Regions from separate parts of the Arthrobacter sp. fls2-241-R2A-172 genome, predicted to be linked through region 1. Evidence: riboswitches for the same ligand, from Rfam matches in the RefSeq annotation. Region 1 holds a riboswitch; each other region holds the start of a gene.
The links. Region 1 has a riboswitch for thiamine pyrophosphate ahead of QRM57_RS17385 (ECF transporter S component). Riboswitches for the same ligand answer to the same signal wherever they lie in the genome.
Positions count from the first base shown of each region.

Region 1 (9,553 bases):
GACCGCGCCGCCCGTTAGCGCCAGACGAAGCTCCACGTCCCGGCGCCCACGGCGGCCAGCACAGCACCCGCTGCGATGACCACTCCGCCAAGGACCACCCAGATATCCAGCACCGAGTACGTGGATTCGCGCGCCCACGTCCGCTGGCCGCCGCCAAAGCCCCGCGCTTCCATGGTCACAGCCAACCGCGAAGCCCGCCGGACAGCCTGGACCAGCAACCCGAAGCTCTGGCCGAGGGTGGCTTTCAACCGCTGGAACGGGTTGCCTTGCGAACCGACACCCCGTGCACGGCGGGCCATGCCAATGGTCTGCCATTCTTCGGCCATGAGGCCCACCAAGCGCATGGCAGCGAGGGATCCCAGGACAAACCGGTGCGGCAGCTTCGCTTTCTGTGCCAAGGCATCGGCCAGGTCCGTTGGGTCGGTGCAGGTCATCAGGAGGATCGCCGGAAGGGCAATCGCCAGGCCGCGCAGCATGAAACCCAGCCCGAGCTCAAGGGAACCTTCGCTGATGGACCAGAGTCCGACGTCGAGCAGTACAGCGCCGCTGTCAGCCGCCACGATCGCTGTGCTCCAGCCACCAATCGCCGCAGCGATGATCAACGGCCAGGCCCGCTGCCACAAAAGCCGCAGCGTGAGCCCGGCAAGGGGGAACAGCGCCAGCTCGGCAACGAGCGCGGTTGATGCTGAGACCCAGTCGATGGAGAGGGCCAGCACCAGCGAAATCAGGAAGACCGCGACGAACTTGGCCAGCGGGTTCGCTGTGGTCAGCAGGGCGTGATTACCCCGCAGGTTCAATGCGTCCCTCATGCTGCACCGGCTTCCTGGCGGCTTGCTGCACGTGCCGCGGGGTCCAGGCGCAGCTCCGTGCCGCCCAGCACGGCGCTGAACTCCTGGTCGTGGGTTACGGAGACCACAGCCGTTCCGGCGTCGAGCAACTCCGAAAGGAACGACGCCAGCTCGGCCCAGGTGTTCGCGTCCTGGCCGAACGTGGGCTCATCGAGGACAAGGACTTTGGGATGCGCGGCGAGCACCGTGGCCACCGAAAGCCTGCGCTTCTCGCCGCCGGACAGCGTGTACGGGTTCGCGTTCACCAGATGCGTGAGCCGCAACCGCTCCAGCAGTTCGTCCACGCGTTCCTCGCCATGGCCAAGGTGCTTCGGACCAAACATCAGCTCATCCAGCACCTTGCCCGTGACGAACTGGTGCTCGGGTTCCTGGAATACGGTCCCGATGCGGGAAATCAGCTGGTCAGCCTTCCACCTGAACGGGTCGATCCCGGCCCCTTCTGAAAGCTCGACGGCGGCACTCACTTTGCCGTCCACCGGCGCCAAAAGGCCGGCCAGCGTGAGCGCGAACGTAGACTTACCGGCACCATTCGGACCAGTGATGGTGAGCGCTTGGCCCGCCCTGACCTGGGCGCTGACATCGGATTGCACAGGAACCGGAGAGATGGTCCGGAATCCCTTTCGGCGGGGCTTTTCTCGCGAGACTGCCACATCCTGGGCGGCAAGAAGCAGTTGCGCGGCGGAGGTCTCAGTGCGCCGGGCACGGGTTGCCGGGACGTATCCGGGAACCCAGACGCCGGCTGCCATCAGCATGGTCCGGGCCTCGGACAGGACCTGCTCCGGCGCCCCGTCCAACAGGACGCCCGGAGTGCCGTTGCCGCCGGATCCTGGCTGCAACACCACAATCCGGTCCACCAGGTCCTTCCACACAGACACGCGGTGTTCCACCACAACAAGGGTGGCTCCGGTCTTGTCGAGGCAGCGGCCCACTGCGTCCCGCACCTCAAGGACCCCTGCTGGGTCCAGGTTGGCCGTTGGTTCGTCCAGCAGGATCAGCCCGGGCCGCATCGCCAAAATCCCCGCAAGCGCGAGGCGCTGTTTCTGCCCGCCGGACAGGGCCGCCGTCGGATGATCCAACGCCAGTCCGCCGCCGGCAGCGGTCCGCAACCCGACGTCGTCGAGCGCTTCATGGACGCGGGCCCAAATTTCCTCCCGCGGCACGGCCAGGTTCTCGGCGCCGAAGGCGACGTCGTCCCCCACCCGGGACAGGACAACCTGCGTTTCCGGGTCCTGCTGCATCAGACCTGCGCGGCCGCGCTGCTCCCGGGGAGAAGCGCCGTCCAGCAGCAGCGAGCCAGTCTCGTCCGAGTCGTCTTCTTCGTCCCCCAACACCCCCGCGAGGGCATGCAGGAGCGTGGACTTGCCCGCACCCGAGGGGCCGAGCAGCAGTACCCGCTCCCCCGGTTCGATCCTGAGGTCAAGGCCTTGGATGGCTGGCGTGGCCCTTCCGGCGTGCCGCCATCCCCAGCCCTCGGCTGTGATGGCGGCAGGCCGGACGTGGCCGCCGCGTTCAATGACGGGCATCAGCTAAAGACGGGCTCCGAAGCGGCCTTGCGCGACGCGAAGGAACTAAGGACGCCGGTTTTCGCCAGGCCGCGGGTGGCAATCCATGACAGTGCGCCCGCAATGATCGCCCCGGAGATCGTGGTGAACGTGATGTAAGTGAGCTTGTCGATTGCCTCGTAGGCGATGTTCCAGCCCCAGGGAAGGAACGAGTCGTTGAGGCCGCAGAAGAGGCCCGCACCTGCACCGGCAAGGAGCGAGGTGGGCAGGTTGAACTTCTTGTAGAGGAACGCGGCGAAGATGAGCTCCGCGCCAAGGCCCTGAAGGACGCCGGAGATCAGTACGGTGGTGCCGTACTGGGAGCCCATGATGAGTTCGCCTGTGGCAGCAACGGACTCGCAGAACAGGGCGGCACCCGGCTTACGGATGATGAGCATGCCCAGGACCGCCGGAATCATCCAACCGCCAGCGATCAGGCCCGTCAGCGGCGGATACGCCGCGTTCATGGGGATGGATACCAGTGCGGCGCCTTGGGACCATGCCCAGAAAATCACGCCGCCGGCGATGGCGATCAAGGCTGCCACCACAATGTCTACAACACGCCAGTTATAACTGGTCTTCTTCACGCTTACCGTGGTCATTTTTCTGCCTCCTGAGTTACAGGAGGGGAAAGTGCTCCCCGGATTACCCGGCCGGCCTGCGCCGCCCGGTTCCGGACACTCTGAGAAGCTCGACTCCCTTGCGCCGGTACTAACCGGATCAGGTTCGAGGGTCTGCGGCTGTCCGCACTCTCAGCGCCCTCGCGGCTCCCGCATCTCTGCAGGTTCCGACGGCGGCGCTCCCCTGTCGTTATTAAATCTGCCCTGCTGGGCTGGTTCAGTTTACACCTGCACTCCGCGGTGGGGACTGCGGTCCGGTCACATTCCGGCCCACCCCCACCGTTGTGAGGCCCACTCTGCGCCCTTGCCCCACTCTTTGGCACGCACACCAGGCCTCGCAACCCAACGAACGCGCTTTTGCGAGGCCCACTCTGCACCCTTGCCCCACGCTTTGGCACGCACACCAGGCCTCGCAACGGACCTGAGAGAATGATCCAGCAACATCCAAAGCGAAGGGGCACACTTCATGACGGACCAACCCGGCTCTGGCCTCCCAGACAACGTTGACGTGGCTGAAGCACGCCTCGCCGCAAGCGTCATCCTGCTCCGCGATACCCCGTCCGGGCTCGAGGCGTTCGTCCAGCACAGGGTCAGCACCATGGACTTCGCCGCAGGAATGGTGGTTTTCCCGGGAGGACGCGTGGACCCCGCCGACCACTCCGGGTGGGACTACGCCACCGAACTGCTCAGCAGCCATGCGGCGGACTGGCAGGCCAGCTCCATCGGTTCCGACGATGCCGCTGCCAAAGCAGGAATGGTGCTCACAGCCGCGATCCGGGAGGTCCGTGAGGAAGCCGGACTGAGCATCGACGCCAGTGACCTGCGCCCATGGGCCAACTGGATTACCCCGATCGACATGCCCAAGCGTTTCGACACGTTCTTCTATGTGGCCAGGCCCTCGACGGACATGGAGCCCCACCACCAAACAACCGAAGCGTGGCAATCCCTGTGGATGCCCGTGGAGGGAATCCTCGCGGCAGAGGCAGCAGGCACCCTGAAACTGATGCCGCCCACCTTCTACCTCCTCAAGGAAATCGCCGGATACGGGACCGTCGGCGCCGTATGGTCGGCCGATCACCCTGTCGTCCCCGTGCTGGCACCTGCAGGCTCCCTGGCCGCCTTCCTCAAGGAACGGGAAAGCCGCCGCTAGCGTTGCCGGTCCACGCGTTGCGGCTAGGCTGGGGGCATGAACCTCTTCTTCAAGCTGATCGGCGCCGGAGTAAGCCTCGGGGCAGGCTTCGTCGGAACAAAACTCGTCAACAAAGGGTGGGAAAAGGCCACAGGCAACAAGCCGCCCACAGGCAACGATGACATGGAAACGAGCCTTCGCTCCGCCCTCACCTTCGCCCTGATCTCGGCGTTCGTGAGCACACTCATCCAGGTGCTGGCCAGCAGGGGCACCCAGCGTGCCATCGCCCGCTTCGCGAAGTCCCAGGACATCGTCTAGCGCATCACCGTTTGAAGCAACGCGGGGTCACTTCCGGCCCATAAATCCCCCTGGGATGGGCCGGAAGTGACCCCGCGTTGGCTTTAACCCTACGGGTCGACTTGCCCCGCAGCCGCCCTCTGAACGACGGCCTCAAGTTCGTCCTTGGTCAGCATCTCCCGGTGGCCGTGCTTGGTGCGGTACGCGGCCCGACCCACCATGTGTGCCGACACGGGCGCGGTCAGCAGCTGGAAAATCCATGCCACCAACAGCACGGGCCAAACCCACCAGGTCCGCATCTGCAGGCCGATGGCCGCCAGCATGAGGAACAAGCCCAGGACCTGCGGTTTGGTAGCAGCGTGCATGCGGCTCATCAGGTCAGGGAAACGCAGCAAACCCACCGCGGCACCGAGGGACATCAGCGCTCCCACCACCAGGAACACAGCGGTCACACCGTCGATGACGGCATCCACGCCGGTGGCATCAGGACTCATTGCTCTGTTCCCTCCGCTCAGCCACGAACCGGGCTACTGTCACCGAGCCAATAAAGCCGATCACGGCCAGCGCTACCAGCAGCATCAGGTTATTCAGGTGCCGGTTCACCGCCATGTCGATCGCCAAGGCTGCGCCGAGAATGGCCAGCAAAACGTCGGATGCCAAGACCCGGTCCAGCAGCGAAGGACCGATCGCGATCCGCACAATGGCGCCGGCAGCGGCCAGGCTAAGAATCACGGCCGTAACCATGAGGACGATTTCCTTCACAGGGCTGCCCCTTTCACGCCTGGACTGATCTCGGCTCCCAACGCCTGGACTTCCTCGCGGGTGCCCATGATGCGGATCAAGCCGGCTTCAATGTTCTGGACTTCCTGACGGATCTTTTCGATGTCAGCCTCTTGGTAAATGTTGAGCGCGTGCAGGTACAGCGTGGACGTCGATCGGTCCACTTCCACCACCAACGAGCCCGGAATCAGGGAGATGACGTGCCCTGTTGCCGTCACCATGAGGTCGGAATGGCTACGCAACGGAACGGCGACGACGGCGCTGCGCACCTTTGGCCCTTTGACCACAGCAAGGTACAGCACGAGGAAGCTCGCTGCCACCACTTTGGCGAGGAAGATCAGCGCGAACGGAATGGCGCGCAGTACGTTGAACCTGCCGCTGAGCTCAACGGGAGGCAAGTAGAAGAACTTTGCCACCAGGACCGCGATCAGAGCACCGAACAGCAGGTTGCCAGGGCTGAAATCCCGCCACAGGGCACCCCAGACGATGACCAGCCAGATGAGCAGCGGCAGTTCAGTACGGAAGGAGTTCGGTTTACGGCTCATTTGGCACCAGCCCTCTGCGGCAACGCCGGAATCTCCACCGAATCACCCAGGACCGAATGGATGTACGCCGAGCGGTCCAGCATGATCTCGGCCGAACCGTCTGCGAGGTGGAAGAGCGGCCCGGCAAACACCGTCAACGCCACCCCGAAAACCACCAGTCCCGCCGTCGAACCCACCATGGTGCGCGGGAGCACCCCGACGTTCCCACTGGCCAACAGCACAGGATCCGGGTATTCAGCGTCCTCGGGCTTGCGCCAGAAAGCCCTGTTCCAGACCCTGGCGATTGCCAACAAGGTCAGCAGGCTGGTGACCACGCCGCCGACCACCAAGGTGATGGCCAGCGGTGTGCCCAGTTCCACGCCTGCCTGCAGGAGGCCCAACTTGCCAAGGAAGCCGGAGAAGGGCGGTATGCCCGCCAAATTCATGGCTGGAACGAAGAACAAGAGGGCCAGCAGTGGCGAGAGTTTGGCCAGGCCACCCAGGCGGTCAATCGACGAACTGCCACCCCGGCGCTCGATAAGGCCCGTCACCAGGAACAGACTGGTCTGCACGGTGATGTGGTGCGCCACGTAGAAGACCGCGGCGCCCAGGCCTGCGACGGAACTCATGGCGAGGCCGAACACCATGTACCCGATGTGGCTCACCAACGTGAAGGACAGGAGACGCTTTATGTCGCTTTGGGCCAAAGCGCCCAAGATACCCACCACCATGGTCAGCAACGCCACCACCATCAAGGGGACGTTGAGGGTATCTCCCGGGAACAGCAACGTCTCGGTGCGGACCATGGCGTAAACGCCCACCTTGGTGAGCAAACCTGCGAACACCGCGGTGACGGGGGCCGGCGCTGTTGGGTAGGAGTCGGGAAGCCAGAAGGACAGCGGGAATACTGCGGCCTTGATGCCGAACGCCACCAGCAACATGACGTGCAGGAGGTTCTGGGTACCTTGGTCCAATTCGGCGAGCTTTACCGCAAGGTCGGCCATGGTGATGGTTCCAGTGGCACCGTAAATCATGGCGATGGCCACCAGGAACAACACGGACGACACCACTGAGACAACCACGTACGTGACGCCGGCCCGGATACGTGGCCCCGTCCCGCCCAAGGTCATCAGGACGTAGCTTGCCGTGAGCAGGATCTCGAAGCCAACGTAAAGGTTGAAGAGGTCGCCGGTGAGGAACGCGTTGGACACGCCTGCCACCAGGATCAGGTAGGTGGGGTGGAAGATCGAGACCGGCGCTTCCTGGTCGCCATCAGCCATGCCCTGGCCGGTGGCGTAGATCAACACCGCGAGGCTCACCACGGTGGACACCACCAGCATCAGCGAGGAGAACTGGTCCACTACAAGGACGACGCCCCACGGAGGCAGCCAACCGCCCAGGGTTACGGACGTGGTGCCGCCGTTCCACACGGATACCAGGAGCAGGCACTCGAGCAAGAGGGTGGCGCTCAGGATGCCGATGCTCACCGCCCGCTGGGCTGAGTGGTGCCGGATCAACAGGAATGCGAGTGCTGCACCCAGGATCGGCAGGAGGACTGCTAGCGGCGACAGGCTCGCGAGATTCACGCGCTGCCTCCTTCCTGGGTGGTGCTGGTGTGCGGCTTTTCCGTGGCTTCCGGATGGCTCCGGTCCGTCGTCGTGATGGGCGTTACGGCGAACTCCGAGGTTTCCAAGGGAACAATGGCGTCGTCTTCGGCGTCGAAGCTCGGAGTCTTGGCCACGCGGACGTCCTCAAGGTCGTCCTGGATCTCGTCCTGGCGGGCCAGGACCCACGTCCGGTAGATGATGCCCAACATGAAGGCGGTCACCGCGAACGAGATCACGATAGATGTCAGGATCAGTGCCTGCGGCAAGGGATCACTGTAAGCATCGGGGTTCGTCTCCTTGCTGAACAGCGGTGCCAGCCCGGCGTAGCCTCCGGTGCTCAGGATCAGGATGTTGGTGGCATTGGCCAGCAACATCAATCCCAACAGCACACGGGTCAGGCTCCGTTCAAGGATCAGGTAGATGCCGCAGGCGTAAAGCACGCCCATGACGATCAGCAGGGTCAGGTTGATACTCATGCGGTACCCTTCCCGGATGCGGCTGACTCGGCTGCTTCTTCGGCCAGTCCAGCTGCGTCTTCCTCTGCCAGCGAATTTTGGCCTTCAAAATGTTCGTCGATCTCGGCACCGAGACTACGGAGGACGTCAAGGGCCAAGCCCACCACCACGATGTACACGCCAATATCGAAAATTGTGGAGGTGACGAACTTGATGTTGCCGAACACCGGCAGCCAGAACTCGATAATCGCGCTTTGGAAAACCTGCCCGCCCAGGAAAAGCGGAACCACGCCGGAGGCCGCCGCCGTCGCAAGACCCGTCCCCAAGAGGGTTCCGGCGCTGACTGTCGCCGCCTCGCTCAACTCGAACCGCCCACCAGCCAGGTAACGGATGGTCAGGGCGAGTCCTGCGGTGAGGCCGCCCGCGAAGCCGCCACCGGGCAGGTTATGCCCAGCCAGGAGAAGGTAAAGGGAGAACACGATCATCGAGTGGAAGATCAGCCGGGTCACCACTTCGAAGATGATCGAACGGCGCTCCGGTGCCAAGGTGCGGCCGGCCACGAGCCAGGCATCGCGGGTCACGCCGGTGAACTTTTTCGCCACGGCCAGCGTGGCATCGGCCCGGGAACCACGTTCGACGCCGGTGCGGCGCCCCACGCTGCCTTCGGGCACCGCTTCGGAGGTCTTGATCCGGTCGCCACGGCTGCGGACGAAGATCAGGCTGGCGACACCCGTGGCGGCAATAGCCAACACGGAGATCTCACCAAAGGTGTCCCAGGCACGGATGTCCACGAGGGTCACGTTGACCACGTTCAGACCCCCACCGCCTTCGTAGGCCAAGCGCGGGAACTCCAGGGAAACAGGCGTTGCCACGCGGGCGCCCATGGCGTAGATCGCGACGAAGATCATGGTGATGCCGAACGCTGCACCGATGATCACACGGATCACCCTGAGCCTGCCGCCGGTCCTGTCCCGCAGCTCCGCGGGGAGGCTGCGCATGGCCAGCACGAAGGCCACCAGCACAATGGTTTCCACCAGCATCTGCGTCAGGGCGAGGTCCGGGGCGCCCTGCAGCGCGAACATCAGGGCGATTCCGTAGCCCGTCACGGACACCATGAGCACGGCAAGGAAGCGCTTGTTGGCGCGAACGGCCGCAAGAGCTCCCACCACGATGCCTGCACCGGCCACTATTTGCAGCGGGGAATTGGGGTCGATGAAGTAGATGCCCTCCGGCAAGGGCTTATTGGCCATGATCAGCGCCGTGGCCGGGACCGCGAACGCGACCGTCAGGATGACAGCCAGGTAGAAGTACAGCGAACCACGCTGGGTGCGGCCCGTGACCCACACAGCAATATCGTCCAAGGCGCCAATGGTGTTCTGGTAGGCGCGGTCGCCGTCCACCCAGTCCGGGACCAGGCCTTGGGCGCGGGAAACGAGATTGCGGCCGTAGAACATCGCGGCGCCGGCCGCGAACGTTATCGCTGTCAGACCCAAAGCCGGGGTGACGCCGTGCCACAAAGCCAAGTGTCCGGCGTCGACCGCGTCCGGACGGCCTGCGAACAATGCCGCGTAAGGCTGGATCCACGTATCCACCGGCACGGGCCACAGGCCGTAGGCGATCGTGAGCAGGCTCAAGATGGCGGGAGCTGCAAGGAACGCGGGTTTGATGGGCTTGAAAGGTGTGGGCTCCACACCGGGCTTCGTGGCGAAGGCTCCCCACATGAAGCGGGCGCTGTAGGCGAAGGTGAGGATC
Region 1 is NZ_JARVTB010000013.1:15,592-25,144, reverse strand. It holds gene QRM57_RS17400 (GNAT family N-acetyltransferase) at 1-18, shown strand, start outside; gene QRM57_RS17395 (energy-coupling factor transporter transmembrane component T family protein) at 15-809, opposite strand; gene QRM57_RS17390 (ABC transporter ATP-binding protein) at 806-2,371, opposite strand; gene QRM57_RS17385 (ECF transporter S component) at 2,371-2,991, opposite strand; TPP riboswitch at 3,069-3,205, opposite strand; gene QRM57_RS17380 (NUDIX hydrolase) at 3,476-4,159, shown strand; gene QRM57_RS17375 (DUF4235 domain-containing protein) at 4,196-4,456, shown strand; gene mnhG (monovalent cation/H(+) antiporter subunit G) at 4,546-4,929, opposite strand; gene QRM57_RS17365 (MrpF/PhaF family protein) at 4,919-5,197, opposite strand; gene QRM57_RS17360 (Na+/H+ antiporter subunit E) at 5,194-5,760, opposite strand; gene QRM57_RS17355 (Na+/H+ antiporter subunit D) at 5,757-7,325, opposite strand; gene QRM57_RS17350 (Na(+)/H(+) antiporter subunit C) at 7,322-7,822, opposite strand; gene QRM57_RS17345 (Na+/H+ antiporter subunit A) at 7,819-9,553, opposite strand, start outside.

Region 2 (9,553 bases), on a different contig from region 1:
ACGGCCCTCAAGGGCGAGGTCTTCGTCGAAGATGACCTCCACTTTTTCGATGTGGTCCCGGTTCCACACCGGTTCCAGGAACCTGTTGGCGAAGCGGAGGCCGAGGATATTCAGCACTGTTGCCTTGCCCAGGAAATGGTCTACCCGATGGATGTGGTCCTCCGGCACCAGCGCAGCCAGCGTCTTGTTCAATTCGCGCGCCGATTCGGTACCTGATCCAAATGGCTTTTCCATGACCAGGCGGGTTCCGGCCGGCAACTGTCCAGGGTGCAAAACCTCGCAGGCCTTCTGGCTGACGTGGGGCGGCAACGCGAAGTAGATCGCGACCGGGCCCTCCAGCTGCGACAGCAACTCTGCCAGCGGTCCGTCCGCCGTCACGTCCAGCTGGTGGTATTCGGTGCTCCCGGCCACCGCAGCCAAAGCCGCCTTGCCTTGGGCGTCGGCTTCCTTCGACGCGGCGGCGAAAGCGCCGTCGACCCGTTCCCTCCACTGGTCCGGAGACCAGGGATCAGAGCCGGCTCCCACCAAACGCAGGCCTGGAGCGCCACCCGCGGCCAACAGTCCAGCAAGGCCCGGGAGCAGCAGCCTGCCCGTCAAGTCTCCGGATGCGCCGAGGATGAGCAATGTTTTTACAGTTGTTTTACTGGTCACCGTGCCAGCATGCCATCTTGGAGGTGCGACTTGGTACCCTAGATAGTCGAGTCCCGCAGTTGAGTCATCCCGTAGTTGAGTCATCGTGCCGGGGCAAGAATCGTCAAGACTCTGGCGTGCCGCATTGGCCGCCATTCGTAGACCATCGAAAGAAGTGCACGGCGCGTGTTCAATTCACTCTCTGACCGGTTGACAGCAACCTTCAAGAACCTCCGTGGCAAGGGCCGCCTCACCGAGGCTGACGTCGATGCCACGGTCCGGGAGATCCGCCGCGCCCTGTTGGATGCGGACGTCGCCGTATCGGTGGTCCGCGAATTCACTGGACGCATCCGTGAACGCGCGCTCGGTGCCGAAGTTTCAGGTGCACTGAATCCCAGCCAGCAGATCGTGAAGATCGTCAACGAGGAACTGAAGGAAATCCTCGGTGGCGAGACCCGCCGGATCCGCCTGGCCAAGAACGGCCCCACCATCATCATGCTCGCGGGCCTCCAGGGTGCCGGTAAGACCACCCTCGCCGGCAAGCTGTCCAAGTGGCTCAAGGCCCAGGGCCACAGCCCCATGCTGGTTGCCTGCGACCTTCAGCGTCCCAATGCAGTGACGCAGCTCCAGGTTGTTGGCCAGCGTGCCGGTGTCCCGGTTTTCGCTCCGCACCCCGGCGCTACCTCGGAACTTGAACACCCTGCCGGTGACCCGGTCGCCGTCGCCAAGGCCGGCGTCGAGGAAGCCCGCCAGAAGCTTCACGACGTCGTGATCGTTGATACCGCCGGCCGCTTGGGCGTCGACGCCGAAATGATGGATCAGGCACGCCGGATCCGCCAGGCGATCATCCCCAACGAAGTCCTGTTCGTGATCGACTCCATGATCGGCCAGGACGCCGTCAACACGGCGATGGCCTTCGACGAGGGCGTCAACTTCACGGGCATCGTCCTGTCAAAGCTCGACGGCGACGCCCGCGGTGGTGCCGCGCTTTCCGTGGCGTCCGTGACCGGCAAGCCCGTCATGTTTGCCTCCACCGGCGAAGGCCTGGACGACTTTGAGCTCTTCCACCCAGACCGCATGGCTTCCCGCATCCTCGACATGGGTGACGTCCTCACCCTGATCGAGCAGGCCGAGAAGGCATGGGACAAGGATGAAGCCGCCCGGATGGCGAAGAAGTTCGCCGACCAGGAAGACTTCACCCTTGACGACTTCCTCGCCCAGATGCAGCAGATCCGCAACATGGGCTCCATGAAGAAGATGCTCATGATGATGCCGGGTGCTCAAAACATCCGTCAGCAGCTGGAGAACTTCGACGAAAAAGAGATCGACCGCGTCGAGGCGATCGTCCGTTCCATGACACCGCACGAGCGTGTTGCTCCCAAGATCATCAACGGTTCCCGCCGCGCCCGTATCGCCAAGGGTTCCGGCGTGCATGTCTCCGAGGTCAACGGCCTGCTGGAACGCTTCGCCCAGGCACAGAAGATGATGAAGAAGCTGGCCCAGGGCGGCGGCATGCCGGGTATGCCTGGGATGCCCGGCCTCGGTGGCCCTGGCGGACGCAAGAACGGGAAGAACACTCCCAAGAAGAAGGCACGGTCCGGCAACCCGGCCAAGGCAGCCCAAGAACTTCGCGATGCGGAGGCCAAACGGGCAAACGCTGCTTCAGCGGCCCCCACGGGCGCGGCTTTTGGGCAAGGCGCGGCGGACTTCGACCCGTCGTCGCTGAACCTTCCCAAGGGCTTCGACAAGTTCCTCGGTAAGTAGACAGTGCGTCCCAGCTGCCAGGCAGTTGGGATGTCAGAGCCGTGGAATAGGCTGAACCAATGCACAAGCAGCGCGTAGTCTTCGTTCACGGCCTGGGGAGTTTCGGCGCCGCAGCATGGCCGAAGCAACACGGCATGGCGCTGGCCTATGACGCCCTGTTCCTGAGGCGGCACGGCTTTTCGGCGGTCGAGGAACCGGCGCCATCCAATGTGGCGGCAGATGTCGCCATCGTGATCAATGCGTTGGCCGATGCCGGTGGAGGCCACGTCGTGGCGCACGAACAGGGCGCCATTTCCGCCATGCTGGCAGCTATTGAGCGTCCTGATCTTGTGCATTCGCTGTCGTTGGTGGAGCCGGCGTGCTTGTCGCTGACAGCCGAACTGCCGGCCACGGCCTCCCACCGTGCGCTGATGGAGCCGTTGTTCGACGTCCGGGCACAGCTGAACGACGCCGACTACCAGCGGGAATACTTCCGCAGGGCTTTCTCGGCCGAAACCGGGGGACTGGACACGCCGGAGGCCCGGAAGTCTGCGCGGCGGCTCAGGCTCCAGGCACCGCCATGGGAGGCACCGCTTCACATTGTGCCCGGCGTTCCCACCTTGGTCCTTACGGGTGGTTGGGAGCCGCTCTACGAGGAAATTGCGGGATACCTCCAGGAGACCGGCGCCCTCCGCCGGGTAGCAGCGGGCGGGCACCGGCCCCAGGATTCAGTGGATGGCGATCACATCATCCGCTCGTTCGTCGCGGACGTGGGACGGGCCATGTCAGTTCAGGCGTCCTGAGCTGCCATTGCCCGCAGTGCCGGGTACCTGCAGTTCCGGCAGGTAGACCTTCCCGCCGGAAGCCAGGAACTCCTGGCTCTTTTCCCTCATGCCGCTGTACATGCCGGCGATTGCGGCCTGCGCTTCAGCTGAACCGTACTCATCGCGGATATCCTGGCTGATCCGCATGGAGCAGAATTTCGGCCCGCACATCGAGCAGAAGTGCGCGGTCTTGGCCGGCTCGGCGGGCAGGGTTTCGTCGTGGAACGCCTCGGCTGTCACAGGATCGAGGGACAGTGCGAACTGGTCGCGCCAACGGAACTCGAAGCGGGCTTTGGACAGTGCATCGTCGCGCTCGTTCGCGCCAGGGTGCCCCTTGGCGAGGTCAGCGGCGTGGGCGGCGATCTTGTAGGTGATCACACCGGTTTTGACGTCGTCCTTGTTCGGCAGGCCAAGGTGTTCCTTGGGTGTCACATAGCAGAGCATTGCCGTGCCGTAGCGGGCGATTTCGGTCGCGCCAATGGCCGAGGTGATGTGGTCGTAGCCGGGCGCCACATCCGTAACCAAGGGACCCAGTGTGTAGAACGGGGCGCCCTTGCACAGTTCCTGCTGGCGTTCGACGTTTTCACGTACCAAGTGGAAGGGGATGTGCCCCGGGCCTTCAACCATGACCTGGACATCGAACTCCCACGCCCGCTGGGTCAGCTCGGCAAGGGTGTCCAGCTCTGCGAACTGCGCGGCATCATTGGCGTCCGCGATGGAGCCGGGACGCAGCCCGTCGCCGAGCGAAAAGGCGACATCGTACTTGGCGAAGATCTCGCACAGTTCGTCGAAGTGGGTGTAGAGGAAGTTCTCCTGGTGGTGGGCCAGGCACCAGCCGGCCATGATCGAGCCGCCGCGGGAAACGATGCCGGTGACGCGATTGGCAGTCAACGGGACGTAGCGCAGCAGCACCCCGGCATGGACGGTCATGTAGTCCACCCCTTGTTCGCACTGTTCAATCACGGTGTCGCGGAAGATCTCCCACGTGAGCTTATTGGCCTCGCCGTTGACCTTTTCGAGTGCCTGATAAATGGGAACCGTGCCGATTGGAACAGGGGAGTTGCGGATGATCCATTCCCGCGTGGTGTGGATGTCATCGCCGGTGGAGAGGTCCATGACCGTATCGGCGCCCCATTGCGCCGCCCACTGCAGTTTGTCGACTTCCTCGGTGATGGAGCTGGTGACCGCGGAGTTGCCAATATTGGCGTTGATCTTGACCAGGAACGCCTTGCCGATAATCATCGGTTCGGATTCCGGGTGATTGATGTTGCTGGGGATGATGGCGCGTCCGGCGGCAACTTCGCTGCGGACCAATTCGACATCGCAGTTCTCGCGCAAGGCCACGAACTGCATCTCCTCCGTCACGATGCCCTTCCGGGCATAGTGCATCTGTGTGACGGTTTTCTGCTCGCCGGCGCGGCGGGGCACCGGTTGTGCGCCCTTCCACTCCGCCGATGCCGCACCGCGCCGGACCGCGGACTTGCCGTCGTCGAGCAGGTTCCTTTCCCGGCCCGAGTACGGCTCCGTGTCGCCCCGGCCTTCGATCCAGGGTGCACGGAACGGTTCCAGCCCGACTCTCGGATCACTGCCCGGTCCGGCAGTTCGATAAACCTGCAGGGGCGGGTTGGCTTGGCCATTGGGGGAGGGTTCCAGCGCGATCTCGGTGACAGGAACGCGAATGCCATGTTCGGGATCTTCAAGCCACCCCAGCGAGTGGGATTTCAACGACTGCGTCACGGTTTCCGGTGCCCCGGTCTCCACGACGGACGCGTTTTGGGCAGGGCTGTGCTGTGTTTCTGTGGTGCTCAAGGGACTGCTCACTTCCTTCGCCGGCATTACCCGGACAGGTTCAACGGTCGCAGACTGCCTCAGTCCGATCTCAGCCCCTGCAGGGGCCCCCGTGTGGTCGTAGACGAAGCTACCACAGCTGCCTGCGGCCGCACAGTCATATGGCGTTGCGGGCCTGCCCGGCACGTACAGGGCTAGGCTTTTTGCCATGGCCAACATCATCGAATTCAGCGGTACGGTGCTCGTAGCAGCAGGCGAGGAGCGCAGGGGCATGTGGTCCGTTGACGGTCGCCTGACGTTCATCCAGCCGGTGGCGGCACCGGACGTTGTGCTCGACGGCTGGGTCCTGCCCGGCTTTGTCGACGCCCACTGCCACATCGGTTTGGGGCCGGGCGGTGCGGTTGATGAGCAGACCACCCTCGCCCAGGCAAGGGCAGACCTGGTGGCCGGCACACTGTTGATCCGTGATGCAGGATCGCCCAGTGACACGCGCTGGGTCCAAGGGCGTGGGGATTTGCCGCGACTGATCAGGGCTGGCCGGCACATAGCCAGGGACCGGCGGTACCTCCGAGGACTGGGCCATGAAATCGAGCCCGAACAGCTCGTGGAGACCGTCCGCAAAGAAGCCCGTGACGGCGATGGCTGGGTGAAACTCGTGGGCGACTGGATCGATCGCGGCATTGGTGACCTGGCCGCGTCCTTCCCGGCCAAGCTGGTCAAGGACGCCATTTCGGCCGCGCACGATGAGGGAGCCAGGGTTACGGCCCACTGCTTCGCAGAAGACACCATTGACGACATGCTGGACGCCAATATCGACTGCATCGAACACGCTACGGGCCTCTTGCCACGGCACCTTCCGCGGCTTGTGGAGCAGGGCGTTCCGATTGTCCCTACGCTGGTTAACATTGCGACTTTTCCGGAGATTTCCGCCCAGGCCGCGCCCAAGTTCCCCGTCTACGCAGATCACATGGCGAAGCTGTGGGAACGCCGCCACGACCGCGTGCTGGAGGCCTTCGAAGCCGGTGTCACCATCTACACGGGCACCGATGCCGGCAGCGTGATCAAGCACGGCCGGATTGCGGACGAGATGAAGGAACTGCACGACGCCGGCCTGCCGCCTTCCGCTGTCCTGGAGGCCGCAACGTGGGGCGCAAGGGCGTGGCTCGGTGCCGAAGCAATCAGCGAAGGGGCGAGTGCCGACGTCGTTCTCTGCCGTGAAGATCCGCGGGTCGCCCTCAACACCGTGGCCGAACTCCAGCACATCGTTTTGCGTGGCGGGATCATCCGTTAGGAATAAATTGAAGCTTCAAGTAATTTAGTACTAGTAGAAAGGTGCCGAAAGGGCGGCAGCCTCAAACCCAGGAGCTTCACATGACTACAGCAAACAGCCAGGATCTTCTTCCTGCCGAACTCACCATGGGCACCGTCATGCTCAAGGTTGGCGACATGAAGGTCATGAGCGACTACTACCAGCGCGCCTTGGGCCTGGACATCGTGGCCGAGCAGGATGGCGGACTGTACTTGGGCCGCACGGGAAAGCCTGTTGTCCACCTGGCGCCTGCCTCAGGTCTGCAGATCCCGGGCCGTGGGGAAGCGGGCCTGTTCCACACCGCCATCCTCTTTGAGGACCAGCCATCCCTGGCGGCCACCATTGCCACGGCGGCAGAATACGAGCCGCGCGCCTTTGCCGGAAGCGCCGACCACCTGGTCAGCGAGGCGTTCTATTTCACCGACCCCGAGGGCAACGGTATTGAGCTCTACTATGACAAGCCCCGCGAACTGTGGCAGTGGGACGGCAAGAACGTCGTCATGGACAACGTCGCACTCCCGCCGCAGCGGTTCCTGCAGCAGCACCTGAGTGAGGCTGCCGTGACCGGCCAGCGGGAGGCAGCCGCCGGGATCGGCCACGTGCACCTCCAGGTGGGGGACGTTGAAACTGCGCAAAGGTTCTATGTGGAAACCCTGGGGTTCGAGCGGACGGCGGGCTGGCACGGCCAGGCCTTGTTCGTTTCCGCCGGTGGGTACCACCACCACATGGCCATGAACGTGTGGAACAGTCGCGGTGCCGGACCCCGAAAGGACACGCTGGGGCTTGGGGAAGTCCTGATCGAGGTCCCCACGGCTGATGACGTCGCGATGCTGGCGGACCGGCTGAAGGTGGCGGGCGTCCAGAACCACCACACCGGCGCTGAGCTTCGGTTCGACGACCCATGGCGGAACAAGCTGCGCGTCGCCGTTCGCTGAATCGTCCTGGCAGCCCATGGCTGCACTAGGCTGGGCATTGACGGCGCGGAACCTTTCGGTTCCGGTGCCGCCGCCCCGTCAGCACGAAGGATTGAGAGTACTTTCCATGGGCTTTGCCGAAATATTTGTAGCCACCCACGACGAAGCACTCAAACGGGCAGCCGCACTGGATCGCGGTGCCGAAGCCACGGGCCCCGCCGTCAGGATCGAAGGCATCACCGACTTTGAGGTAGAACAGCTGGGCGACCTCGCCGGACAGGCCGTCCATGCTGCGGGAGCAGACTATGAGCTCGCCCTGGTGGATGTGACGAGTGATGCCCTCCTCGGAGTTCCCGAGGCCATGGTGCGCGCGCTTGCCGAACTGCTCACCTATGAAAGTGAGGGCGATGGCAACGTCCTTGATGATGTTGCTGCCGCCTGGGCCGCCCAGGACGACATGCCCTTTGACGCTACCCAATCGCGCCAGTACGTCCAGCAACTGGCCGCCCTCGCCACGGATGTGGAAAAAGCCGACCGCTCCGGACTCTACGTCTGGTCCGCCTGACAGTTGCCCGGTTTTCGCGGATACGATCCGTCCGGAGTGACCAAGAACACGCCACCCTTTGCGGCCTAAGTCGTAATTGCACCGGGCATCTGGCACAATGGACAGGTACTTGATCGGTGCGGCCCCTCTCTCCGTGCCCGTATCTTGTCCTTCGAACCGTCCAGTATGGCCCGCCCCACGGGTGCAGAACGTCGGGTTCACCTCGTTTCAGAAACAGGAGTGACCACAAAAGTGGCCGTAAAGATTCGCCTTAAGCGCTTCGGTAAGATGCGCGCACCGTACTACCGCATCGTCGTCATGGATGCCCGCGCCAAGCGCGATGGCCGTGCCATTGAAGAAATCGGCAAGTACCACCCCACCGAAGAGCCGTCGTACATCGAGGTCGCTTCCGAGCGCGCCCAGTACTGGCTGTCCGTTGGCGCCCAGCCGACCGAGCAGGTTGCTGCGATCCTCAAGATCACCGGTGACTGGCAGAAGTTCAAGGGCCTGCCGGGCCAGGAAGGCACCCTGAAGACCAAAGCTCCGAAGGAAGCCTTCGTAGCACCGGAGAAGGGTTCCGTCATCATCCCGGAAGCCATCACCAAGAAGGCCAAGAAGGACGAAGCTGCTGAGGCTCCGGCCGAGGCTGAAGCAGAGACCACCGAGGCTGAGTAAGTTGCTGTCCGAAGCGCTCGAGCACTTGGTTCGTGGGATCGTTGACAGTCCTGAGGATGTCAAGGTCAGTGCCAAGAACAACCGCCGCGGGGAATCCCTTGAGGTGCGAGTTCACCAAGAGGACCTCGGACGGGTAATCGGCCGTCAAGGACGCACAGCCCGCGCACTGCGCACAGTTGTTGCGGCTTTGGCTGGTGGCGAGCAGGTCAGGGTCGACGTCGTCGACACCGACCGTCGCCGGTAACGCGCTCAGCACATCTTGTCTTAGGTCCGGCCCCTTCACCGAATATGGTGGAGGGGCCGGATTGCTTTATCCAACATTCATTACCGTGGCTGCCTGGCGGCGCGGGAACAACAAGAATTCAGAGGAACCCATGCAGCTCCAGGTGGCCCGGATCGGCAAACCCCACGGCATCCGCGGCGAGGTCACGGTGCAGGTACTCACCGACGCCCCGTCGGAGCGCTTTGTCGCAGGTACCGAGTTTGTCGTGGAGCCGGCCTCTGCCGGCCCCCTGACCATCCGCAGCGCCCGGTGGAACAAGGACATCCTCCTGCTGGGCTTCGAGGAAGTTGCCGATCGCAACGCTGCCGAAGTCATCCGCGGCGCCAAGCTCTTCATCGAAACCGAGGAACTGGACGACGAGGACGATGATGAAGGCTGGTATGAGCACGAGCTCGTTGGCCTTGAAGCGCGGGTTGGCTCGCAGGTTGTGGGCACCATCGCTGCACTCACCACGCTCCCGGTCCAGGACCTGCTGACGGTCAAGACCCCGGACGGCAAGGAAATCCTTATTCCATTCGTCGACGAGATCGTGCCTGAAGTCAACGTCGAGGACGGCTACATCCTGGTCACCCCCCCTGCCGGCCTATTTGAGATCAACGAGTCCACCGCGGAGGAGTCCAAGGACGGCACCGGGGATGATGCCTGAATGAGGATTGATGTCGTCAGCATTTTTCCCGAATACCTTGCCCCGCTTGAGCTTTCGCTCATAGGCAAGGCCCGCCAGGACGGATTGCTCGAACTTAACGTTCACGATCTCCGCTCCTTCACCACGGACAGGCACCGCACCGTGGATGACACCCCCTATGGCGGTGGGGCAGGGATGGTGATGAAGCCTGAGCCGTG
Region 2 is NZ_JARVTB010000009.1:68,619-78,171, forward strand. It holds gene QRM57_RS14420 (glucose-6-phosphate dehydrogenase) at 1-651, opposite strand, end outside; gene ffh (signal recognition particle protein) at 817-2,394, shown strand; gene QRM57_RS14430 (alpha/beta fold hydrolase) at 2,454-3,176, shown strand; gene thiC (phosphomethylpyrimidine synthase ThiC) at 3,159-5,006, opposite strand; TPP riboswitch at 5,002-5,109, opposite strand; gene QRM57_RS14440 (amidohydrolase family protein) at 5,194-6,276, shown strand; gene QRM57_RS14445 (VOC family protein) at 6,357-7,229, shown strand; gene QRM57_RS14450 (hypothetical protein) at 7,336-7,773, shown strand; gene rpsP (30S ribosomal protein S16) at 8,005-8,427, shown strand; gene QRM57_RS14460 (RNA-binding protein) at 8,429-8,671, shown strand; gene rimM (ribosome maturation factor RimM) at 8,802-9,356, shown strand; gene trmD (tRNA (guanosine(37)-N1)-methyltransferase TrmD) at 9,357-9,553, shown strand, end outside.
Region 2: another riboswitch for thiamine pyrophosphate. It lies ahead of thiC (phosphomethylpyrimidine synthase ThiC); the one in region 1 lies ahead of QRM57_RS17385 (ECF transporter S component).

Region 3 (9,553 bases), on a different contig from region 1:
CGACGACCTCGCCGGTGGCGTCCTGGTGACCGGATCGATCACCGTAGTTGCAGAGGCCCGAATCCTGCTCGGAAAGGCAGGTGCCTGAGCGTGGCCAAGATGACGAAGGCCCAGCGCGAATGGCGGCCGGGCATGCCGAAGAAACGTCGGTCCACCAAGGTGATGTTCGCGTCCACGGTGCTTCTGCTGGAGGCCTTCGTGGCGTTCTTCGGGACCCTGGCTGTCTTCGGGCTGAAGCGGGGTGAAGTGGACCCCGGGATTATCCTGGGCGTGGGCATCGCCTTGAGCGTTGTGCTGGTCCTGACGTGCGCAGTGTTGTCCAAACCGTGGGGCATCGCAGTTGGCTGGGCTTTGCAACTGGTCCTGATCCTGACGGGCTTTGCCGAGCCCACCATGTTCATTGTCGGCATCCTCTTCGCCATCTGCTGGTGGTATGGGATCAGGGCAGGGATGCGCATCGACCGCGAAGTGGCGCAACGGGACCGTGAGCAGGCTGAATGGGACGCGACCCACGGTGACGAAGCAGGCACCCAAACCCCGTAAACTGGCATGAAAACCACTGACCAACCACATTGGAGCAACTGTGAGCATTGAACGGACCCTCGTCCTGGTCAAGCCCGACGGCGTCGCCCGTAACCTGGGCGGAACCATCCTCGCCCGGATCGAAGCCAAGGGCTACACCCTGGCGGAGCTGAAGAAGGTCAACGCGACCCGCGAGCTGCTGGAACAGCACTACGAGGAACACGTCGGCAAGCCGTTCTATGAGCCCCTGGTCGAGTTCATGCTGAGCGGACCGGTCATCGCTGCGGTCTTCGAGGGCCACCGTGTGATCGAAGGCTTCCGGTCGCTGGCAGGAACTACGGACCCCACCACTGCGGCACCGGGCACCATCCGTGGCGACTTCGGCCGCGACTGGGGCCTGGCGGTCCAACAGAACCTGGTCCACGGTTCGGATTCCGTTGATTCCGCTGAGCGCGAGATCAAGATCTGGTTCGAGGGCTAAGAACGCCCCACCGAGATGACGGAAAAGGCCAATGTTCGACTCGAACATTGGCCTTTTCCATCATCTGGCGGGAGTTTGCGCGTGTTTCCCTAGTAGCCGGACGTCCCGGCGAACACGTGAAGGAATGCGAAGAAAATCGTGGCGGCGACGGCGACGTAGAGCAGTGCCACAATGATCCAGCCGGAATCACCCAGCAGTTTAGCCAGTGCCGGCGGTGCTTTGATGACCCCGGTGGAGATGTTCCGAATCGTCACCCAGACGAACAAAGGAATCATGACGGCCCAGACCACCATGCAGAACGGGCACAGGACGTTGATGACGTAGAGGGCCTGGGACCACAGCCAGACAACGAAGGCGAAGCCCAGGGTGACTCCGGTTTGCAGCCCCAACCAGTACCAGCGGGAGAACTTTGCGCCGGCAAGGAGGCCCATGGCGGTGGTGATGATGACGGCGAACGCGACAATCCCGATGAACATGTTCGGGAAGCCAAACACCGAGCTTTGGGGAGTTTCCATGACCTTGCCGCAGGAAATCCAGGGATTTACATCGCAGACGGTGACGTGGTTGGGGTCTTTCAGTACTTCCAGCTTTTCCAGGACCAGCGCGCCGGAGGCAAGCCAGCCGATGACGCCGGTGATCAGCAGGAGCCACGCAAAGGGCTTGTCCCGCACGGTCTTGGGCAGTGCAGCGTGCACGGTGGACTGTTCTTCCACCGGCGTGGAGGCATTCTTGGCCAGGTTTCCCCTGGCGGTGCTCGGCATCGCGGATCTGATCCTTTTCGATATGTGGCCCGGCGGGGCGGGAAGGGCTCTTGGGAGGATTGTAGCGCCGCAGGCTGGGGGAGGCCCCCAGCCTGTAGCGGGAGTGCGGCGACACAGGCGGTTACCCCGCGAAGGTGCAGGGGTGTGAGAGAATGAACATGGCCGGTTTTCGACCCACATTCGGAATCCGGTCCGGTGACTTGTTCCCAAGACCGCCAGTATGAGCTGGGCATGCCCCGGATCCCGTGATCCTCGGTAGGCCCGCCATGACAATGGACGGCACCTGGTTGTGGCAGCAGAACAACGGGTTTCAGGACAGGGCCACCGGCCTTCCAGGGCTGCCGCACCCCAATGATGGTGCGAACCGGAAGGCAAACTACCGACTTCTGTCAACGCCTGCGGGTTTTGACAATATTTGCCCCACCGGGCGCCGGATGTGGCGGCGTCGCTGGGGCAGGAGTGTTGCCACATATGGATAAAGACCAGGTTGTAGCCGTTAATGACGAGGCAGCTTCCGCGGAAACAGCGGAAGTGCCGAAGAAGACCACCCGGACCCGCCGCAAGGCCGCGCCCAAGGAAAATCCCGCGGTTGAGTCGCCCACCCCTGAAGTGCCTGCAGCTGTCGAGGGGACCGATACCCCGGAAGCGGCCGCCCCGCCGGTACGCAGGACCCGGTCCCGCAAGAAGGTTGAACCCGCGGAGCCGCTCCCCGGCTTGGGCGAGGAAGCCGCTGGCGCCCCCGAGGTCGCCGCAGTCGAGAGCCAGCCCGAAGCTGCCGCCGAGCCCGCCCCCGAAAAGCCGGTCCGCCGTCGTCGTACGGCAAAGCCGAAGGCTGAAGCAGCAGAGGCGCCGGCCGCTGAAGAAACCACGACGCCGGAGCCCGGCTCCCAGCCCGTCGAACCTGTTGCTGAGGCAGTCGCCGCAACACCGGCTGCTGCTGATGCGCCGGTTCCTGCGGACGAAGAGGCTCCCGTTGAGGAGACCCCGGCCGCGTCCACGTCCCTTTTCCTTGAGCCCGTGTCCATCACGTCCATGATTTTCCAGGCTCCGGACCTCACCACCGTCCCGCGCGTTGCGGCCGTGGAAGAGAAGGCCGCGGAAGCCGAAGAAGAGGCCGAGTCCAGCGCGGACAACGAGCTCGATGACGCCGGCAGCCGCCGTCGTCGCCGGAGCCGTGGCCGCCGCGGCAGGCGTGGAACCGAACGCGAAGAGAACGAAACCGAGGGCCCCAGCGAGTCCGAGGACGACGAAGCCCCGGCAGCGGAAGCTCTTGAAGAAGGCGTGACGTCGCGTCGTCGCCGTCGCCGCCGCCGCGGCGACCAGGATCTTGAACTGACCGGTGGCACGGATGACGACCCGCCCAACACGGTGACCCGTGTCCGCGCCCCCAGGCCCATCACCGAAACGGCTCCGTCCAACCGTGTCGCCAGCGTCAAGGGCTCCACGCGGCTTGAGGCCAAGAAGCAGCGCCGCAGGGAGTCCCGCGAAACCGGCCGCCGCCGCCAGGTCATCACCGAAGCCGAGTTCCTTGCGCGCCGCGAGTCGGTAGACCGCCAAATGATCGTCCGCCAGCGCGATGACAGAATCCAGATAGGCGTCCTTGAGGACGGCGTCCTGGCCGAGCACTTCGTGTCCAAGACACAACAGGACTCGCTGATCGGCAATGTGTACCTCGGCAAGGTCCAGAACGTACTGCCTTCCATGGAAGCCGCGTTCGTGGACATCGGCCGTGGCCGTAACGCCGTGCTGTACGCCGGCGAAGTCAATTGGGATGCTGTCAACCTTGAAGGCCAGCCGCGCCGGATCGAGAACGCCCTGAAGTCAGGCGATTCTGTCCTGGTGCAGGTCACGAAGGACCCCGTGGGTCACAAGGGTGCCCGGCTGACCAGCCAAATTTCGCTGCCGGGCCGCTACCTGGTGTACGTACCGGGCGGCTCAATGACCGGTATCTCCCGCAAGTTGCCGGACGTCGAACGCAACCGCCTCAAGCGCATCCTTAAGGACCGCTTGCCGGAAAACGCCGGCGTCATTGTCCGCACCGCAGCTGAAGGTGCCTCGGAAGAAGAGCTGACGCACGACATCAACCGCCTGCGCGCTCAGTGGGAGGGCATTGAGGGGCAAGCCTCCTCAACCAAGGTCCTTGCACCGGAATTGCTGTACGGCGAACCCGACCTGACCATCAAGGTAGTGCGCGACGTCTTCAACGAAGACTTCTCCAAGCTGATCGTCTCCGGCGACGACGCATGGGACACCATCGAGGCCTACGTGACCTACGTTGCCCCTGACCTGGTGGGCCGCCTCGAGAAGTGGACCAAGGACCAGGACATCTTCGCTGCCTGGCGCATCGACGAGCAGATCCACAAGGCCCTGGAACGCAAGGTCTTCCTGCCCTCGGGTGGTTCGTTGGTCATTGACCGCACCGAAGCCATGACCGTGGTGGACGTCAACACCGGAAAGTTCACCGGCAGCGGCGGCAACCTCGAAGAGACTGTCACCAAGAACAACCTCGAAGCTGCCGAGGAAGTAGTCCGCCAGCTGCGCCTGCGCGATATCGGCGGCATCATTGTCATCGACTTCATCGACATGGTCCTGGAATCCAACCGCGATCTTGTGCTGCGCCGCATGGTTGAGTGCCTTGGCCGCGACCGTACCAAGCACCAGGTCGCTGAAGTCACGTCGTTGGGCCTGGTGCAAATGACGCGTAAGCGCATGGGCACCGGCCTCCTCGAGGTCTTCGGCGAGCAGTGCGAGCACTGCGCCGGCCGTGGCGTCGTGACACACGATGAGCCGGTGGAACACCGCCGTGCCAACGTTGTGGCCGCTGAGCACCACCGCCCGCACACAGAGACACAGCAGCAGCAACCGGCGGCCCGTACGGAACGGAAGCGCCGCCGAGGCAAGGGTGGGGGACAGGCTGTTTCCGAAGCCCCCGCTCCGGTTCAGTCTGCGCCGGCCGCGCCCGCGGCCTCGCCAACGCACCATGAACCGCAGGACCCTGCGCGCCAGGCAAAGGCCGAGGCAACCCGCGCTGCGTTGGCTACCATTGCGGCTGCAGCGCACGCTGCCCACCTGCACGACGACGAGGTTCACCGTGCAGAGGAACTGGCGCGGTCAACGCATCAGACGGCTGCCGACGAACCCGTAGCTCATGGCAACGACGAAGAATCAACGGCCCACGAGGCAGCAGTCCGGGAAGCACGCTCCACCCCGGTCCTGCGTTTCGGTGGCGAAGAAGTCGCTTTGCCGTTCGTTGAACACCAGGACGAACCACAGGCGGCCAAACCGGCAATGAGCCTGGATCTGCTGGCGGAGGCATTCTCCCACCTGGGAGCGGCGCCGGAGGCGGAAGCGGAACCAGCTGCCGTCCGCGAAGCTTTTGGTGCCCCGAAGGTGGCAGCCCCGGCTCGGGCCGCTGAGCAGGATCGGGAAGCCGCTTCGACGTCCGGGAGTCGCCGGGGTCGCCGTAACCGCAGCGCAAGCAGGGCCCAAGGTGCGGCCAACGAAACCAGCGTTGAACACCATGAAGTGACTGCGTCGGCGCCACAAGGTTCGTCCCACGAGGCTAAGGCCCCTGTGGAACCAGCCAAAAAGGCACCCGCAGACGAGCCCATCATCCTGGGAGTCGGCGTGCCGGCTTCCGAGCTCTGATCCGCTCACGGCTTATCGGACCCCGTAGCAACTGCCCCGGCAGTCGCTACGGGGTCTTTTGCGCGTCCAGGACGTCCATGGCCAGACCTGGGGACGTCAATGGGTCATATCCGGGCCCCTACGCAGCGCTGTTCCCGGGCCGGGCTGCTTCCCGGTTAGGCTGGGGGACAGACACGGGGTGCCTGGCGTTGGGCCGGGCTGAGATCCAGACCCGTTGAACCTGTCCGGTTAGCACCGGCGAAGGGATGTCCACATGACTGCAGCATATTCTCCTGTCTACCCGGTTGCTTCGGGCAGGCCAACACCGCGGGTGCTGAGTATCGCCGGCTCCGACCCTTCCGGTGGGGCAGGGATCCAGGCGGACTTGAAGAGCATCGCGGCCCACGGTGGTTACGGCATGGCTGCAATCACCGCCCTCACAGCCCAGAACACCGTGGGCGTCAGCGCCGTCCACGTGCCCCCCGTCGAATTTCTGCGCCAACAACTGGACGCCATCAGCAACGACATTGAGATTGACGCCGTCAAAATCGGCATGCTCGGCGACGCAGAGGTCATCGACGAAGTCCGCAGCTGGCTCGAAAAGGTGCGTCCCGCCGTCGTGGTCCTGGACCCGGTGATGGTGGCAACCAGCGGAGACAGGCTCCTGCGCGAGTCCGCTGAGAAGGCGTTGCGTTCGCTTTTGCCCCTGGCAGACCTCCTGACCCCGAACCTTCCCGAGCTGGCGGTGCTCCTGGGTGAAACGGAGGCGACGGACTGGGCTTCGGCGCTGGACCAGGGTAAGCGGTTGGCCGCTGAGTACGGGAACACGGTCCTTGTGAAGGGCGGCCACTTGGCGGGAACGGCGTGTCCTGATGCTTTGGTGAATACGAGCGGGTTGCTGCGGCAGGACGTGGTCGAGGTCGACGGGCCCCGCATCGATACCCGGAACAGCCACGGCACAGGGTGTTCGTTGTCGTCCGCCCTGGCCACGGTGCAGGTTAGCACGGGGGACTGGGAAGCTTCACTGCGGGAGGTGAAGCCTTGGTTGCTTGAGGCTTTGAGGCAGTCCGGGGCGTTGGAAGTAGGACGAGGAAGCGGGCCGATCCACCACTTCCACCACCAGCGGAGTCTGAGGCCCGGCGAGTTCGCAGCGACTTTGTGGGAACTCGCACGCGCGGAGCTCGAGGCGATCCATCGGCTTGGCTTCATCGATGGCCTTCAGAAGGGCAGCCTGCCGGAATCCGCGTTCGGCTATTACCTGGCCCAGGACGCGATCTACCTCAACGGCTACTCCCGGGTCCTGGCCCGGGCCAGCGCCCTGGCTCCTACTGAAGACGAGCAGATGTTCTGGGCCAAGGGCTCCCGGCAGTGCCTGGAGGTCGAGTCGGAATTGCACAGGAACTGGCTCAGCAGCCGCGACGTGTCCGGGACAACGGGTCCCGTGACCAAGTCCTATGTGGACCATTTGCTGGCCTGTTCGGCATCGGGAAGCTACGCGGTGCTGCTGGCGGCGATTCTTCCCTGCTACTGGTTGTACGCGGAAGTGGGCCAGAAACTCCACCACGCCTACGTGGAAGCAGGTTCCCCTGTGGACCACGCATACGCGGAGTGGTTGAAGACGTACGCCGACGAAGACTTCGCCGAGGCAACCAGGACTGCGATCAAGCTCACGGACGCGGCGGCCCTTGCGGCCTCGCCGGCGGATCGCGAGGCCATGATGGAAGCCTTCACCCAGTCCTGCCGCTACGAAACTGCCTTCTTCGACGCGCCACGGGTTTTCTCATGACCTCTCGGGTCGGGCGTCCGGGCGGGTAATTTGCGAGGCTCGCCGCGCGTCGCAGGGCAAATCGCGTTAATCGTGCCCAAACCCTGTAGGCTGTATGGGCACGGTGCCGGGAGAGTCCGTTACAACTGGTGACGCGAGTCACGTGGTAGCCTCCGGACCCGGCCTCATTTGCAGCTGAAGGTCAAACTAGCGTAATCTTGATCTTCGGTGCTTACGCCAACACTTGGGTTATGCCCCTTGGAATTGTTCATGGGATGACTCGCGGACTTCGTTCAGAAGTCCACGGCGTTGAGGCACAGCGCGAACCAAGCCTGATTCCGGTTCAGGTTCCGCACGCAAATTTAGTTATAAACGTCGAGAGAAGTGAGTACCCAAGTGGTGTACGCGATTGTCCGCGCAGGCGGCCGCCAAGAAAAAGTTTCCGTTGGAGACTACGTAACGCTTAACCGCGTCCCCGGTGGAGCCGGTAGCACGCTTGAGCTGCCCGCCTTGCTCCTGGTTGACGGCGACAAGGTCACCTCCGCAGCTGCGGAACTGGCCAACGTCAAGGTTACGGCTGAGATCCTCGAAGACCTCCGTGGTCCGAAGATCGTCATCCAGAAGTTCAAGAACAAGACCGGCTACCGGAAGCGTCAGGGTCACCGTCAGGAACTGACCAAGATCAAGATCACCAGCATCGCGTAACTTTCGTTACACGCTGTTCAGGTTTTTCAGTTTCCCCAGAAATTTAGAGGCAGGCATTTCACATGGCACACAAAAAAGGCGCGAGTTCCACTCGCAACGGTCGTGACTCCAACGCTCAGTACCTGGGCGTAAAGCGCTTCGGTGGTCAGGTAGTTTCCGCAGGCGAGATCATCGTTCGCCAGCGTGGAACCCACTTCCACCCCGGTGCAGGCGTCGGCCGCGGTGGCGACGACACCCTGTTCGCTCTCCAGGCCGGTGCGGTTGAGTTTGGTACTCGCCGCGGCCGTCGCGTAGTGAACATCGTTGCTGCTGCAGCTGCAGAGTAAAAACAAGTTCTGAACCGGTGGAGCGGGCCAAACGGCCCGCTCCACCGTTCTTTTAACCGCATTACAATCGACTGGGGCGCTTGGGCGCACTGGTTTTGCAACAACGCTGTACAACAGCAACTGAGGAGATCCACGTGGCGAGCTTTGTAGACCGGGTAGTCCTGCACGTATCCGGCGGAACCGGCGGCCACGGCTGTGTCTCTGTTAAGCGGGAGAAGTTCAAGCCGCTCGGCGGGCCCGACGGCGGCAACGGCGGCAATGGTGGCGACGTCATCCTTCGGGTGTCGGCCCAGACCACCACCCTGCTCGACTACCACCACGCACCCCACCGCCACGCCACCAACGGTGGTCCGGGCATGGGTGACTGGCGCGGTGGCAAGAACGGCGAAACCCTGATCCTTCCGGTACCGGATGGCACTGTGGTCAAGACCAAGGACGGCGAAGTCCTGGCTGACCTCGTGGGCGAAGGTACTGAGTACATCGCTGCCGCCGGCGGCCAGGGTGGCCTCGGCAACGCGTCGCTTTCCTCGCAGAAACGCCGGGCTCCCGGCTTTGCCCTCCTGGGCATCGAGGGCGAATCCAGCGATATTGTTCTGGAACTGAAGTCCATTGCCGACATCGCCCTGGTTGGCTTCCCGTCGGCCGGCAAGTCCAGCCTCATCGCAGCCATGTCCGCTGCCCGGCCCAAGATTGCCGATTACCCCTTCACCACCCTCATCCCCAACCTTGGCGTGGTCCAGGCCGGCGATGTCCGCTTCACCATTGCCGATGTTCCGGGCCTGATCGAGGGAGCAAGCGACGGCAAGGGACTCGGACACAACTTCCTGCGCCACGTAGAGCGTTGCGCCGCCTTGGTGCACGTCCTTGACTGCGGAACCCTGGAATCCGATCGGGATCCTTTGTCCGACCTGTCGATTATCGAGGCCGAACTCGACAAGTACGCAGTGGACATGAGCTACGCCGGTGTGGACGGTGAGGTGGTGCCGCTGAACGAACGCCCCAAGCTGGTTGTCCTCAACAAGGTGGATCTTCCGGACGGCAAGGACATGGCCGAGTTCGTTCGCCCGGACCTCGAAGCCCGCGGATACCGCGTGTTCGAAGTCTCGGCCACGAGCCACGAAGGCTTGCGCCAACTGGGCTTCGCCATGGCAGAGATCGTCAAGGCCGCGCGTGATGCGGTAGCGACTGCGCCCCCCAAGGTGGCACCTCCGGTCCTTCGTCCGCGCGCGGTCAACGAGTCCGGCTTCAAGATCCGCCGCGAAGAAAAGAACCTCGAGCCGCTGTTCCGTGTCCTGGGCGAGAAGCCCGTTCGCTGGGTCAAGCAGACCGACTTCACCAACGAGGAAGCCATTGGATACCTTGCCGA
Region 3 is NZ_JARVTB010000002.1:499,864-509,416, reverse strand. It holds gene QRM57_RS05210 (bifunctional folylpolyglutamate synthase/dihydrofolate synthase) at 1-88, shown strand, start outside; gene QRM57_RS05205 (DUF4233 domain-containing protein) at 91-543, shown strand; gene ndk (nucleoside-diphosphate kinase) at 584-1,003, shown strand; gene QRM57_RS05195 (vitamin K epoxide reductase family protein) at 1,093-1,764, opposite strand; gene QRM57_RS05190 (Rne/Rng family ribonuclease) at 2,236-5,412, shown strand; TPP riboswitch at 5,577-5,675, shown strand; gene thiD (bifunctional hydroxymethylpyrimidine kinase/phosphomethylpyrimidine kinase) at 5,666-7,177, shown strand; gene rplU (50S ribosomal protein L21) at 7,553-7,861, shown strand; gene rpmA (50S ribosomal protein L27) at 7,924-8,187, shown strand; gene obgE (GTPase ObgE) at 8,322-9,553, shown strand, end outside.
Region 3: another riboswitch for thiamine pyrophosphate. It lies ahead of thiD (bifunctional hydroxymethylpyrimidine kinase/phosphomethylpyrimidine kinase); the one in region 1 lies ahead of QRM57_RS17385 (ECF transporter S component).